Regions from separate parts of the Holtiella tumoricola genome, predicted to be linked through region 2. Evidence: predicted binding sites of a transcription regulator. Region 2 holds the regulator's gene; the other holds the start of a gene.
The links. Region 2 encodes Rex, which represses fermentation and respiration genes when NADH is low (regulators of the CRP and FNR family bind a similar motif). Its sites were predicted from a motif close to ATTGTTAANTANTTAACAAT; they were not measured.
Positions count from the first base shown of each region.

Region 1: fucO (lactaldehyde reductase) is a predicted target of Rex. The motif match lies at 1,717-1,736, and genes of this name have one in related genera.

Region 1 covers NZ_JAQIFT010000065.1:7,433-11,412, reverse strand. Annotated here, with positions in the region: gene PBV87_RS18790 (hypothetical protein) at 49-627, shown strand; gene PBV87_RS18785 (peptide deformylase) at 699-1,112, shown strand; gene PBV87_RS18780 (TetR/AcrR family transcriptional regulator C-terminal domain-containing protein) at 1,132-1,680, shown strand; gene fucO (lactaldehyde reductase) at 1,832-2,980, shown strand; gene PBV87_RS18770 (hypothetical protein) at 3,053-3,259, shown strand; gene PBV87_RS23080 (diguanylate cyclase domain-containing protein) at 3,338-3,598, shown strand; lysine riboswitch at 3,717-3,892, shown strand.
Region 2 covers NZ_JAQIFT010000007.1:68,965-72,944, forward strand. Annotated here, with positions in the region: gene PBV87_RS01115 (ABC-F family ATP-binding cassette domain-containing protein) at 1-1,444, opposite strand, end outside; gene PBV87_RS01120 (redox-sensing transcriptional repressor Rex) at 1,586-2,224, shown strand; gene PBV87_RS01125 (FAD binding domain-containing protein) at 2,639-3,427, shown strand; gene PBV87_RS01130 ((2Fe-2S)-binding protein) at 3,442-3,897, shown strand; gene PBV87_RS01135 (xanthine dehydrogenase family protein molybdopterin-binding subunit) at 3,900-3,980, shown strand, end outside.

The DNA of each region.
Region 1 (3,980 bases), on a different contig from region 2:
GCTTATTTCGCTATAATAGAGGTAAGATTTTAAGAAAAGAGGATATGGATGAGTTATTTATTAGAGCTTCAACAAGAAGATAGACGTTATGTAGTAGGTATCTTTGAAAGTGAAGAAACTGTCCATAGTTTTATAGAGTTGATTCCCTTTGTAAAAAAGACAGTTGATAAGCAGGAAACATTTACTTGGATAGACTATACAATGAGATTTGAAGAGATGCCCGAGTACTTTGAGATAAGTTATAATAATTATGTTTATGTGTTAAGCAAATACTCTTTTGTACCAGGAGATAATGTAATTGATTTTATATGGTATCCAGTGCACCAATGGGATAAGAAAAAAGTAGAGAATAAGACGTATATAGAGGGGATGACAACTGTAGATGCCTACTCTATCCCCAATAATGATGTAGAAGAATACATCAAAAGTCGAGAGCAGCTTTTTGAAGCAGGTAAAGCACACTATACAAAGAAGGGCTTATCTGTTACAAGAAAGGGAATAGGTACTCAAGATGGTGAATATGTTCTTGTAGAAGATTCCATATTGTACTTGCTTGATGCATATGCAGTAGATATTTGGGAGAAGACTAAAGACTTTGAGCAATTTTTAAAACAATATCAAGAATAATAATTAAAATAATATAGTCATGAATAGGACTGATTAAGAAAGGAAAAAGACAAAATTGTCTTGGGATATAAATGATAAGAGAAATAGTAAAAGACCATAAGAGATTAGTACAAAAAGCCGTAGAGGCAACAAAAGAAGATCTATATATTATTGATGATATGGTAGATACAGCAAAGGCTAATGATGACATTTGTGTTGGACTTGCAGCCAATCAAATCGGAGAAAAGGTGCGTATTATTGTAGTTAAAATGGGAGAATTCTTTATTCCATTGGTGAATCCTAAAATAGTTAAGCATAGTCAATCCACTTATGAAGCAGAAGAAGCTTGTTTATCCCATGAAGGAACAAAGAAAACAACGAGATATTCTTCAATAGAGGTAGAGTATAGAGATAAAAATTTTAGAAAGAAAAAACAACATTTTAATGGATTTGTTGCACAGGTAATCCAGCATGAAATGGATCATTGTGAAGGCATCTTAATTTAAAATATACGGAGGGGTTTAGGTGGACAAAAGAGATAAAACAAAATATAAATTAGCTAATGCCATCAAACAACTGATGGAAACACAGAGTTTAGATAAGATTACCGTGAAGGATATTGTAAGCCAGTGTGATATGACGAGACAGACTTTTTATCGCTATTTTCAGGATAAATATGATTTGGTGAATTGGTACTTTGAAAGGTTAGTACAGAAATCTTTTAAGCAGATGGGGGTTAGCTGTAGCTTAAGAGAGGGTTTGCATAAGAAGTTTAGGTTTATTGAAGAAGAGTGTATATTCTTTTCAGCTGCTTTTCAGTCTAATGACTATAATTCATTGATGAATTATGACTATGATTGTATTTTTAAGTTTTATGAAGAGATTATTACTTCTAAAACCAATAAACCTTTAGAAGAAGATTTAGCATTTTTATTAAGAATGTATTGTAGGGGTTCTATTTATATGACAGTAGAATGGGTAAATAAGAAAGAGAGACCAGCGCCAGAGGAAATTACTAATCTATTAATAGAAGCTTTACCAGATCGATTAGCAAATTTGCTTTCAGATATATAGAAGCAGAGTTTGTCAAAAAAGTGACACATAATAATGATTGTCACTTTTTTGACAAACTAGAAGATGTGTAACTTGTTTTTTTGACATATTATTCGTTATGCTAATAATAGATTTAATCATAAGATCAATAGGATATAAACAGGGGGAAGTTATGGCTAATAGAATAGTATTAAATGAAACATCTTACCATGGTAAAGGATCAATCTGTGAGATTGCAGGAGAAGTACAAAAAAGAGGCTTTAAAAAAGCGTTTGTTTGTTCAGATCCTGATTTAATTAAATTTGGAGTAACTGACAAAGTGATTAAAGTATTAGAGGGCGCAAATCTTGTATATGAAATTTACTCTAATATTAAAGCAAACCCAACAATCGAAAATGTACAAACAGGCGTAGCAGCTTACAAAGCATCAGGTGCAGATTATATTATTGCAATTGGTGGAGGTTCTGCTATGGACACAGCTAAAGCAATCGGGATTATTATTAATAATCCAGAGTTTGAAGATGTAAGAAGTCTTGAAGGTGTAGCACCTACTCAAAAACCAAGTGTGCCTATTATTGCAGTACCTACTACAGCAGGCACAGCAGCTGAAGTAACGATTAATTATGTTATTACAGATGTAGAGAAAAATAGAAAATTTGTATGTGTAGATACACACGATATTCCTGTTATTGCAGTAGTGGATCCTGATATGATGGCAAGTATGCCAGCAGGGCTTACAGCAGCAACAGGTATGGATGCATTAACACATGCAATTGAAGGATATATTACTCAAGCAGCTTGGGAGATGACAGATATGTTCCATCTTAAAGCTATTGAAATTATTGCAAAATCTTTACGTGGCGCAGTTGCGAATACAGCAGAAGGCCGTGAAGGTATGGCGCTTGGACAATATATTGCAGGAATGGGCTTCTCCAATGTAGGGTTAGGTATTGTTCACTCTATGGCACATCCACTAGGTGCTGTTTATGATACACCACATGGTGTAGCAAATGCGATTATTCTTCCAACCGTTATGGCCTACAATGCAGAATATACTGGTGAAAAATATAGAGAAATTGCTAGAGCAATGGGTGTTTATGGTGTAGATGAAATGTCAGTGGAAGCATACAGACAAGCTGCAATTGATGCAGTGAAAAAACTTTCAGCAGATGTAGGTATTCCAGCAGACCTTAAAGCAATTGTTAAACCAGAAGATGTAGATTTCCTTGCTCAGTCAGCTTATGATGATGCATGTAGACCAGGTAACCCAAGAGAAACAAATGTAGAAGAGATTAAAGCTTTATACGAATCACTCTTATAATATTTAATTTGCAATAAATATCATGATTACGCAAAAGTGGTGCATACTAATGACAAAAAGGAGTATACTCAGATGAAAGTCAAAATAGTTTGCACGCGGGATCAGGAAACAAAAGAAGTAGAATTGCCAATGAATGAAGAGGAATTATTAAAAATTCAAGGTAGTGTACTAGATAGAGATAGTGTAGGGTATATAGCTGGGGCAGAAGTGAAATATTATGATACACAAGGAAAAGAAATAGAAAATATTTTTCTACTAAATAGACAGTTATATAAGTAAGTTATAAGAAAAGCACTTCAGTATGAAGTGCTTTTCTTATATTGATTAATCTAATATTAAAAAAGTACGTTATATAGAATAGATGGAGATGAGTTTGTAGTTATATTAGAAAAAGATGAGCTTAAATGTTATGAGGAATTATTTGAGCAATTTCAAGAAATTAATGGTAAGGATAATGATGCCTTACCAGCTGAAATTAAGGTTTTTGTTGCATATGGTGTAGCAGTTTATAATAAGCTTATACATAAGTCCTATCAAGATGTTTTTGAGGAAGCAGATGAAAAAATGTATAGGAATAAAATACAAATGAAACAAGGTGAAAAGGGGCATTTTATGTAAGCCTTTGGTGAGGTCATGGAGTAAGAAATATATTAGCTTACCTCATTTTATTAAAATTTATGCTTTACAAGATTAATTTTATGTTATATAGTGTAGGCATAAGATAACAATTAAATAAGAAGTAGATAGAGGTTGCGGTTTTTAAGAGTATGTTTGTGGAGTTAAGCGCATTGAAGCAAACAGAAAGGACTAATCGCCGAAGCGTATAGTTAATGCTTTAAGACTATAACGTTGGGGTTATATAGAACATGTATAACACTGTCACAAATTTATTTGTGGGGAGCTATCACGAAAGTCTATTGTTGAATGAGAGCAAAGGCCTACTAGTGAGGTATTTGCTGAATCGGAATCCAAGTCTTGAGTGATCTGCTCAAGACTTTTT
Region 2 (3,980 bases):
TTTCAAGAACTTCTTTGGACATCATATCAAGGTGATTAGTTGGCTCATCAAGGATGAGGAAGTTAGCTTTTGAAAGCATGATCTTAGCAAGTGCAACACGGCCTTTTTCACCACCGCTAAGGGCATGAATAGGTTTAAAAACATCTTCACCTGTAAATAGGAAAGATGCCAACATGTTACGGATTTCAGTATTTGTAAGATCAGGAAACTCATTTTGAATTTCTTCTATAATACTAGCATGTTGATTTAGGGTAGCATGTTCTTGATCATAGTAACCAATGTATACATTGGTGCCAAGTGTAACTGTTCCAGTTGTAATAGCGCTTGTACCCATAATCATACGGAAAAGAGTGGTTTTACCAATTCCATTAGGACCTACAATAGCAACCTTCTCACCGCGTTTGATATCAAAGTTAATATGGCTAAAGAGTGCCCCATCTTCAAATGACTTAGATAATTCTTTAACAGTGAGGACATCGTTTCCACTAGTAATACGTGGTGTAAGTACTAGATTCATAGGCTTGTCATCTATGGTAGGTAGGTCCATAACTTCTATTTTATCTAAAAGTTTTTCACGGCTTCTTGCACGTTTGATAGATTTTTCTCGATTAAATTGACGAAGTTTAGCGATAACAGCACGTTGTTTGGCAATTTCTTGTTGCTGTTTTTCATATTGATGCATAGCTGCTTCATAGACTTTTTCACTTTCAATGATAAAGTTACTATAATTGCCATTATAGACCATAGCACGACCAAATTCTAAGTGAACGACTTTCGTTACAACACGATCAAGGAAGTAACGGTCATGAGAGATTACAAGAACTGCACCTTTGTAACTTCTTAAGTAATTTTCTAACCATTCTGTAGCTGCGATATCAAGATGGTTAGTTGGTTCGTCAAGAAGGAGAAGGCTAGGCTCTTCTAAAAGAAGCTTAGCAAGGGCAACACGTGTTTTTTGACCACCGGATAAAGTGGTAATGGGTTGATTATAAATTTCTTCTTTAAGGCCTAATCCTTTTAGAACACCTTTTACAAGACTTTTATATTCATAGCCCTTTTTATCTTCAAAAGTTATACGGAGTGCATCGTACGTATGGGTTAATTCCATAGAATGAGTACGAGAAATTTCTTCTTCCATTTGATGAAGCTTAGCTTCTAATGCAATGACCTCATCAAATACATGAAGTAATTCCTCATATACCGTATGAGTAGAATTAAACTGCATATTTTGTTCTAAGTAACCAATAGTGGATCCTTTTGCAAAAAATAGATCACCTTCATCAGGGTGAAGTTCCCCAGTTAAAATTCGGAATAAAGTTGTTTTGCCGGCCCCGTTATTTCCAACTAGGGCAACTTTTTCTGTATCTTCTATATGAAATGAAACATCTTTTAACACAAGTTCTTCGTTAAAAGACTTACGAATACCATGACAATTAGCAATCATAAGTGAACCTCCTCATTATTGTAGTTTCATATTAACAGAAAAACGACAAAAATAAAAGCTATGAATGAACTATGTAGATTGACAAAAAAAAAACTAAAATGCTATACTATAGAATAAGAGTAAAAAGAAGGAGGTAAAGATGTGACTGAAGAGAGAAAGATTTCAATGGCAGTAATTAGAAGATTGCCAAGGTACTATAGGTATTTAGGAGAATTGCTTGACAATGGCGTAACTAAAATATCTTCTAGAGAACTAAGTGAAAAAATGAAAGTTACAGCTTCTCAAATTAGGCAGGATCTTAACAACTTCGGCGGTTTCGGACAACAAGGATATGGATATAATGTTGAATATTTACACAAAGAGATCGGAAAAATATTAGGACTTGAAAATACACATAGTATGATTATTGTAGGGGTAGGGAATTTAGGACAGGCTCTTGCAAATTATACAAGCTTTGAAAAGCGTGGTTTTAATTTAATCGGATTATTTGATGTCAATCCAAGACTTGTAGGTATGAGTATTCGTGGAATAGAAGTTCTGGATATAGACAAAATGGAAGAGTTCGTTAAGGAACATAAAGTAGATATTGCTATTTTGACAATGCCTAAGACTAAAGTTAAAGAAACAGCCGAAAATCTGGCTAAATGGGGTGTAAGAGGTTTATGGAACTTCTCACCTGTAGATTTATTTGTACCAGACGGCGTACAAGTAGAAAATGTACATTTATCACATTCATTAATGACATTAGCTTACAGAATTAATGAATGTGAAGGTGAATAAAATCAATAACTTCCAAACTATATGGAAAGTCGTAAACTTAGAATGTTCGTCTATCATACGTTGAAAAATAACAGAGATAGATGGACATTTTTTTATACATTTATCTTAGAAAAAAGATAAGAATGATAGCAGAATATAATAAAAGAATTCCGAACATTTTTTTTGAAAAAATAAGTGGTTCTATATAAAATGAAGAAAAAATAGAACTATAAAGTCGATAGAAATGAAAAATGTTCGAAATTGTATTGACTTACGTAAGTTTACATTCTAATATAATAATTAGAGAAATTATTATAGGATTTTAAAAAAATAATTAAGAAAATAGATAGAGGGAAGCTAGAAAACTGTAGTTTTTCTCTTTTTTAGCGCCTAAAATATTTTAAAAATAGATTTAATATAAAAGGAGAGTCTTGCGTGATTACCATTAACCAGTATTTATTAGCAACTAGTTTAGAAGAAGCGTACGAAACGCTTGTAGCCAACAAGAAAAATGTTATTTTAGGGGGCATGCTATGGCTTAAAATGGGTAAACAAGCTGTACATACTGCTATTGATTTATCTAAACTTGGACTTGACCAAATTACAGAAACAGATGAATACATTGAAATCGGATGTATGACAAGCCTAAGACAGGTAGAAACAAGTAGGCTTTTACAAGAGCATTTTGATGGTATTGTAGCAAATTGTGTTAAGGACATTGTAGGAACACAATTTAGAAATGTTGCAACTATAGGTGGAAGTGTATTTGGAAGATTTGGTTTTTCAGATGTATTAACAGCACTGCTTGCTTTAGATACTTATGTGGAACTTTACAAAGGTGGTGTTATGCCTTTAGAAGACTTTGTAAATGCAAAGAGAAATAAAGATATACTTGTAAAAGTTATGATCCGAAAAAGTGATAGTAAAGCGAGCTATCATACTCAGCGCAATAGTGCAACAGATTTCCCAGTACTTGCAGTAGCTGTAAGTCAGGCTGATGAAGGCGTAAAAATTTCGGTAGGGGCAAGACCTCATAAAGCAAAACGTGCCTATGAAGCAGAAGCTTTATTACAAGGTGGTTTAACAGAATCTACAATTGAGGCGGCTGCACAAAAGGTTGTAGAGGAGTTAGATTTTGGGACTAACTTACGAGCAGGTGAAGCTTATCGCAAACAGTTAGCACAAGCATTAGTTAAAAGAGCTATAGATGAGATTAGAGCATAAGTGAGGAGAGCATCATGAAAATAAAAGTATGGATTAATAATAAAGTACATGAAAGAGAAATTGAAAGTGATTTACTCCTTATTGATTTCTTGCGTAGTGAAGGTTATTACAGTGTAAAACGTGGTTGTGATACAGCTAATTGTGGCTTATGTACAGTGTGGTTAGATGAAGTACCTGTTTTATCTTGCTCAACATTAGCAGCACGTGCAAATGGAAGAAAGGTGACAACATTAGAAGGGCTTGAAGAAGAAGTTAAAGTATTTGCAGAATTTATGGCTAATGAGGGTGCAGAACAATGTGGTTACTGTAGCCCAGGCTTTATTATGAACGTATTAGCAATGAAAAAAGAATTAGTTAATCCAACAGTAGATGAGATTAAACATTATTTAGCAGGAAACTTATGCCGTTGTACAGGTTATATGGGGCAAATGCGTGCTGTTGAGAAATTCTTGCATTCAGAGGAGGCATAAATATGAAGGTAGTCAATCAAAAGGTTGTAAAAGTAGATGCAATGGCTTTATTAACAGGTAAGCCTGTTTATACAGAAGATTTA